2 regions of the Streptomyces sp. NPDC091287 genome follow, and region 2 is predicted to be linked to the other one. Evidence: predicted binding sites of a transcription regulator. Region 2 holds the regulator's gene; the other holds the start of a gene.
What was found. The regulator HspR, encoded in region 2, represses chaperone genes until heat shock. The targets are predictions, from matches to a motif close to TTGAGNNNNNNNNNCTCAA.
Positions count from the first base shown of each region.

Region 1: the regulator HspR is predicted to act here: its motif matches at 1,083-1,101, upstream of lon (endopeptidase La).

Region 1 covers NZ_JBIVUV010000002.1:245,094-248,500, forward strand. The annotation lists gene ACIQRW_RS03930 (spermidine synthase) at 148-831, opposite strand; gene lon (endopeptidase La) at 1,124-3,407, shown strand, end outside.
Region 2 covers NZ_JBIVUV010000016.1:51,956-55,362, reverse strand. The annotation lists gene ACIQRW_RS26010 (helix-turn-helix transcriptional regulator) at 1-477, shown strand, start outside; gene ACIQRW_RS26005 (hypothetical protein) at 621-1,145, shown strand; gene ACIQRW_RS26000 (heat shock protein transcriptional repressor HspR) at 1,305-1,757, opposite strand; gene dnaJ (molecular chaperone DnaJ) at 1,759-2,952, opposite strand; gene grpE (nucleotide exchange factor GrpE) at 3,049-3,407, opposite strand, start outside.

The DNA.
Region 1 (3,407 bases), on a different contig from region 2:
GTCAGCAGCGTAAAGGCAGCGGAGGGCTCCCGGCTACGCAGGGTGTTGCCCCGGACGTGCGAGTTCACGCCGACCGGGCGGCCGGATCGTCGGCCTTGTGCCGGTTGACCCGTTCCACCGCCGGTCCGCGCATACCGGGAGGGGGGTTCAGATCGCCCGCAGTGCGAGATGGACCACGTCGGGGACACCTCGGGCAACGGCCACCTCTTCCGTCCTAACCCCGCTGAACCCGGCATTCCGCAACGCCTGTTCGAAGGCCGGCGACGGCTGCGCGGACCAGACGGCGAGCACTCCGCCCGGGGTCAGCCGGTCGTGGCAGTGCGCCAGGCCGGCGGGGGAGTAGAGGCTTCCGTTGTCCTCCGTGACGGTCCAGTCCGGCCCGTTGTCGATGTCCAGACACAGGGCGTCGTAACGCTCCGTGGTGGTACGGAGGTGGGCGACGAGATCCGTGTGGAGGATCCCGGTCCGGGGGTCGGCCAGTGCCGGCCCGGAGATCCGGTCCAGCGGCCCGGCCAGGTGCCAGTCCACGATCGCCAGCTCCCGCTCCACGACCACGATCCGGCCCCAGCGCTCCTCCTCGGCGGCCCGCACCAGCGAGAACCCGACGCCCAGGCCGCCGATCAGCACCGAGGGGCCGGTCCGTCCGGCGGGCAGGGCGGCCAGGGCGGCGTCGATCAGCAGCCGCTCGGAGCGCCCGTCGGAGGTGTCCATCAGGAAGCAGCCGTTGGCGATGATCTCGAAGTGCTCCCCGCGCTCCCGCAGCACGACTTCGCCGAAGGGCCCCTCGCGGCGGTCGAGGACGACGGGGGTGCCGGTGGAACGCGTCGGCATCGGGTCGGGGACGGGCATCGCACGCATCGGGGGCATCGCGGGCATCGTGTGGCTCTCCGGTCTCCGGTCGTAGCGGTCGGTGTCCGTCATCCTGTCCCGCGCCCCGGTCGAAGGCCAGCGAGTTCCCCCCTACCGGAGGGGGGAACAACAGCCCGTCCCGCAGCGCTCCCGTAAGGGCGGTCCCGGGGCCGGAAGGCATCTGATCGCTCAGAGCGAACAAGTGACGGGGAACATTCGGCGGCTCAGGAGCATTGAGTCCACATAGCTCAACTTGCCTGCCGAAGGGGAGATCATGACTAACGAGTCCGGGGCGTTCACACCGATCGACCTGCCCGTGCTGCCGCTCGACGACGAGGTCGTCCTGCCCGGCATGGTGGTGCCGCTCGATCTGTCCGACACCGAGGTGCGCGCCGCCGTCGAGGCCGCGCAGGCCGCCGCCCGTCCCGGCGGCGGCAAGCCCCAGGTGCTGCTGGTCCCGCGGATCGACGGGACGTACACGGGGACCGGTGTCCTCGGCACCGTCGAGCAGGTCGGACGCCTGTCGGACGGCGACCCGGGCGCTCTCATCCGGGCCCGCGACCGGGTCCGCATCGGCGCCGGGACCAGTGGGCCCGGCCGGGCGCTCTGGGTCGAGGGGACCGTGCTCGAAACCGCCGCCCCCGACCCCCTGCCCGGATCCGCCGCCGAGCTGGTCAAGGAGTACAAGGCACTCGCCACCAGCTGGCTGAAGAAGCGCGGCGCCTGGCAGGTCGTGGACCGGGTCCAGCAGATCGACGACCTCTCCGCGCTCGCCGACAACTCCGGATACTCGCCGTTCCTCACCACCGCCCAGAAGGTCCAGCTCCTGGAGACCGTGGACCCGATCGCCCGGCTGAAGCTCGCCATCCAGTGGCTGAGCGAGCACCTCGCCGAGCAGGACGTGGCCGAATCCATCGCCAAGGACGTCCAGGACGGCGTCGACAAGCAGCAGCGCGAATTTCTGCTGCGCCGCCAGCTGGACGCCGTGCGCAAGGAGCTCTCCGAGCTCAACGGCGACCCGGAGGACGAGTCCGACGACTACCGGGCCCGTGTCGAAGCCGCCGACCTCCCCGAGCACGTCCGCGAGGCGGCGCTCAAGGAGGTCGAGAAGCTGGAGCGGTCCAGCGACCAGTCGCCCGAGGGCTCCTGGATCCGCACCTGGCTGGATACCGTCCTCGAACTGCCCTGGACCGAGCGGACCGAGGACGCCTACGACATCCGCGGCGCCCAGGAGATCCTGGACGCCGAGCACGCCGGCCTCGCCGACGTGAAGGAACGCATCACCGAGTACCTCGCGGTGCGCAAGCGCCGTGCCGACCGGGGCCTTGGCGTGGTGGGCGGCCGCCGCGGCGGCGCGGTGCTGGCCCTCGTCGGCCCGCCCGGTGTCGGCAAGACCTCCCTCGGCGAGTCCGTCGCGCACGCCATGGGCCGCAAGTTCGTCCGCGTCGCGCTCGGCGGTGTCCGGGACGAGGCGGAGATCCGCGGCCACCGGCGTACGTACGTGGGCGCGCTCCCCGGCCGTATCGTGCGGGCCATCAAGGAGGCCGGTTCGATGAACCCGGTCGTCCTGCTCGACGAGATCGACAAGGTCGGCTCCGACTTCCGGGGCGACCCGGCCGCCGCCCTCCTCGAAGTCCTCGACCCGGCCCAGAACCACACCTTCCGCGACCACTACCTGGAGGTCGAGCTCGACCTCAGCGACGTCGTCTTCCTCGCCACCGCCAATGTGCTCGACGCCATCCCGGAGGCCCTGCTCGACCGCATGGAGCTGGTCCGCCTCGACGGCTACACCGAGGACGAGAAGGTCGTCATCGCCCGGGACCACCTGCTCCCGCGCCAGCTGGAGCGGGCCGGCCTGGAGAAGGACGAGGTCGCCCTGGAGGAGTCGGCGCTGCGCAAGCTGGCCGGCGAGTACACCCGCGAGGCGGGCGTACGGAATCTGGAGCGGGCGGTGGCCCGGCTGCTCCGCAAGGTCGCGGCCCAGCACGAGCTGGGCGACCGCGAGCTGCCGTTCGCGGTGACCGACGCGGATCTGCGCGGCCTCATCGGCCGGCCGCACCACGTGCCCGAGTCCGCCCAGGACCCGGCCGGGCGCCGCACCGCGGTGCCGGGCGTGGCCACCGGGCTCGCGGTGACCGGGGCGGGCGGTGACGTCCTCTTCGTCGAGGCGTCGCTCGCCGACCCGGAGACCGGGGCCTCCGGACTGACCCTGACCGGTCAGCTCGGGGACGTCATGAAGGAGTCGGCGCAGATCGCGCTGAGCTTCCTGCGGTCGCACGGCGCGGAGCTGGAACTGCCGGTCGCCGACCTCAAGGACCGGGGTGTGCACATCCACTTCCCGGCGGGCGGCATCCCCAAGGACGGCCCGAGCGCGGGCATCACCCTGACGACCGCGCTGGCCTCGCTGCTCTCCGGACGGCTGGTCCGTACGGATGTGGCGATGACCGGTGAGGTGTCGCTGACCGGCCGGGTGCTGCCGATCGGCGGCCTGAAGCAGAAGCTGCTGGCGGCCCACCGGGCGGGCATCACCACCGTGGTGATCCCGCAGCGCAACGAGG
Region 2 (3,407 bases):
GGAACCCTCAATTACGCGGCCCGAATGGCCGAGAGCAAGGTGGAGATCCGCACACTCGAGGAGCTGATAGAGCGGCTCATGATTTTCGACCGCACCGTCGCCTTCATACCGGCCACCGACGACCGCACCGTAGCCCTTGAGCTGCGACACCCCGGCATCGTGGAGTACCTCGCCAAGGTCTTCGAGCAGTTCTGGCATCGCGCGGTACCCCTCCAGGAACAGATTCCGTACGACTCCACGACGGACGGCATTTCCGGGGTAAGACATTCGATCGCCAAACTGCTCGTCGAGGGCCACGTCGACGAGGCGATCGCCCGCCGCCTCGGCATGAACGTACGCACCTGCCGGTCGCACATCGCCAAACTCAGCGTCGCGCTCGGCAGCAACAGCCGGGCCCAGCTCGGCTATTTGATCGCACGATCCGGAATCCTGGAATCAGGCCCCGATCACGCGCTCACCCCCGAGCCCGGAGCGTGACCGCGCCCGGTGGCGGACGACCGGTGACAGGGCGGACGGCCGGTGGAATCCCGAACTCCCCTGCCGCCTGCGAGAATTCCGTACGTCAGGCCTGACCGACCTGACGCGTTCCCGCCACGCGACAGAAGGACCACGAAGACCGGATGAACGACACCACCCCCATACCCGCCGCCGTCGAGGACGACCACCACGGGGAGATCCTGGTCGAACTCGCGGGCGAACAGGGCGAGACGCTCGTCGTGAGCGGCGAGAGGATCCCCCGCGTCGTCCTCACCCGCGCCCCCGGCGCGGCGGTCGACGACCACATCACCATCGGCACCCGCGACCCCCGCCACCTCACGCTCACCGTGGACGGCCGGGAAGCGACGATCACGCCCGCCAAGGGGAAGCTCAGCCGCCGCTCCTACCGGGTCGACGTCCGCTGCGCGGGTACGTCCTACCGGCTCGTGCCCGACTCGATCCCGAGCAGCCGGCTGACCCGGAACGGCAAGCGCCTCGGGGACTTCTCCTCGGACGGCGACCGGCGGGTGCTCGCCGAGTGGCGGTCCAAGGTTGCCGTCGAGCCGCGCGACGCGGCGATCGGCTACGCGCTGGCCGCCGCGTTCGGCACCGGCGGCCAGCCGATGTGGATGATGGTGGTCGAAACCGTCAGCGAGTTCCTGCCGTAGTCCCCACGCCCCGCACACGCCATGGGGCCGGGAGAGCGTTCATCCGCTCTCCCGGCCCCATGGGCGTACGAAGGGACCCGCCGGACGCCGGTCCGTCGGCCGCTTCCGGTCCGTCGGCCGCTTCCAGTCCATCGGCCGCTTCCAGTCCATCGGCCGCTTCTAGTCCATCGGCCGCTTCGGCTTCGGCCGCCAGACCACCAGCGCGCTGGTCTGCTGCACGTCCTGGTACGGCACGAGGTCCCGACGGTACGAGGCGTGCACCTGGGCCTCGCGCTGCTGCATGGCGACCGCCGCGCCGTCCACCGCCGCCGAGAGCTCGGCGACGCGCTGCTGGAGGGCCGCGACCTGGTTCTCCAGCTCGATGATCCGCTTGATGCCCGCGAGGTTGATGCCCTCGTCCTGCGACAGCTGCTGCACGGTGCGCAGCAGCTCGATGTCACGGGCCGAGTAGCGCCGACCGCGCCCGGCCGTACGGTCCGGGGAGACCAGGCCGAGACGGTCGTACTGGCGCAGTGTCTGCGGGTGCAGGCCCGAGAGCTGGGCCGCGATCGAGATCACGTACACCGGTGTCTCATCGGTCAGCTGGTACGGATTGCGTCGACGGCCGTCCATCTCAAGCTCCCTTCGCAGCCTGGAACAGTTCCGCCCGCGGGTCCTCGTCCGCGGTCGCCTTCCGGTAGGCCTCCAGGGCGTCCCTGGCCTCCTGGCCCAGGTCCCTGGGGACCGCGACCTCCACGGTGACCAACAGGTCGCCGCGGGTGCCGTCCTTGCGCACCGCGCCCTTGCCCCGGGCGCGCATCGTACGCCCGTTGGGGGTGCCGGCGGGAAGCTTCAGGGTGACCGGGGGGCCGCCGAGCGTGGGGACCTTGACCTCGCCGCCGAGCGTCGCCTCCGGATAGGTGACGGGCACGGTGACCGTGAGGTTGTCGCCCTTGCGGCCGAAGACCGGGTGGGCGTCGACGTGGACGACGACATACAGATCGCCGGCCGGACCGCCGCGTTCGCCCGCACCGCCCTTGCCGCGCAGCCGGATCCGCTGGCCGTCGGAGACGCCCGCCGGAATCCTCACCTGCATGGTGTGCGCCGACTTCGCCCGGCCGCTTCCCTTGCAGACGTCGCACGGGTCCTGGGCGATGAGGCCCCGGCCCTTGCAGTCCACACAGGGGTCGGTGAGCGAGAAGCCGCCGCCGCTGCCGCGCGAGACCTGGCCGGTGCCGACGCAGGTCGGGCAGACCCGGGGGGTGCCGTTCTTGTCGCCGGTGCCGGAACACGCCTTGCAGGGCGCCTGGCTGGACATCCGGAGCGGGACCGTGGCCCCGTCGACCGCCTCGGTGAAGCTGAGCGTCACCTCGGACTCGATGTCCTGGCCGCGCTTCGGCTGGACACGGGTGCCCGTGCCGCCGCGGTTGAACAGCCCGCCGAAGACGTCGCCGAGACCGCCCCCGCCGCCGAAGCCGCCGCCCGCGCCGCCCTGTCCGCCGCCGCCCGGGGCGCCGCCTCCGAAGAGGTCGCCCAGGTCGAAGTTGAAGTTGCCGCCGGCACCACCGGGGCCGGCCCGGAAGCCGCCGTTGCCGAAGAGGGCGCGCGCCTCGTCGTACTCCTTGCGCTTCTTGGGGTCACCGAGGACGTCGTTCGCCTCGGAGATCTCCTTGAAGCGCTCCTCCGCCTTGGCGTCGCCCTTGTTGGCGTCCGGGTGGAACTCGCGGGCGAGCTTCCGGTACGCCTTCTTGACCTCGGCGTCGGTGGCGTCCTTGGGGACGCCGAGGACCTTGTAGTAGTCCTTCTCGACGAAGTCCTTCGTGCTCATCGACGTCCCTCCTTCCGGACGATCGGCCGAGCGGCCGGCCCGTGGGCCGGCCGCCGGGCCGGTCGGTGGGCACCGTGGTGGTCAGACGCGTTGCCGTCAGACCTCCTCGGTGCCACCGCTCTCCTCGTCGTCTGTCTTCTCTTCCTTGGCCGCGGCGGGCGTGGCGCCCGGCTGCGGCTCGGCGACGGCCACCCGCGCGGGGCGGATGGTGCGCTCGCCGATGCGATACCCCGGCTGCAGGATCGCCACGCAGGTCGTCTCGGTGACGTCCGGCGCGTAGCTGTGCATCAGGGCCTCGTGGATCGTCGGGTCGAAGGGCTCGCCCTCCTTGCCGAACTGCTGGAGGCCCAGCTTCGCGACGGTGGTCTCCAGCGATTCGGCCACCGACTTGAAGCCGCCGACCAGCTCGCCGTGTTCCCGTGCGCGGCCGACGTCGTCGAGGACGGGCAGGAGCT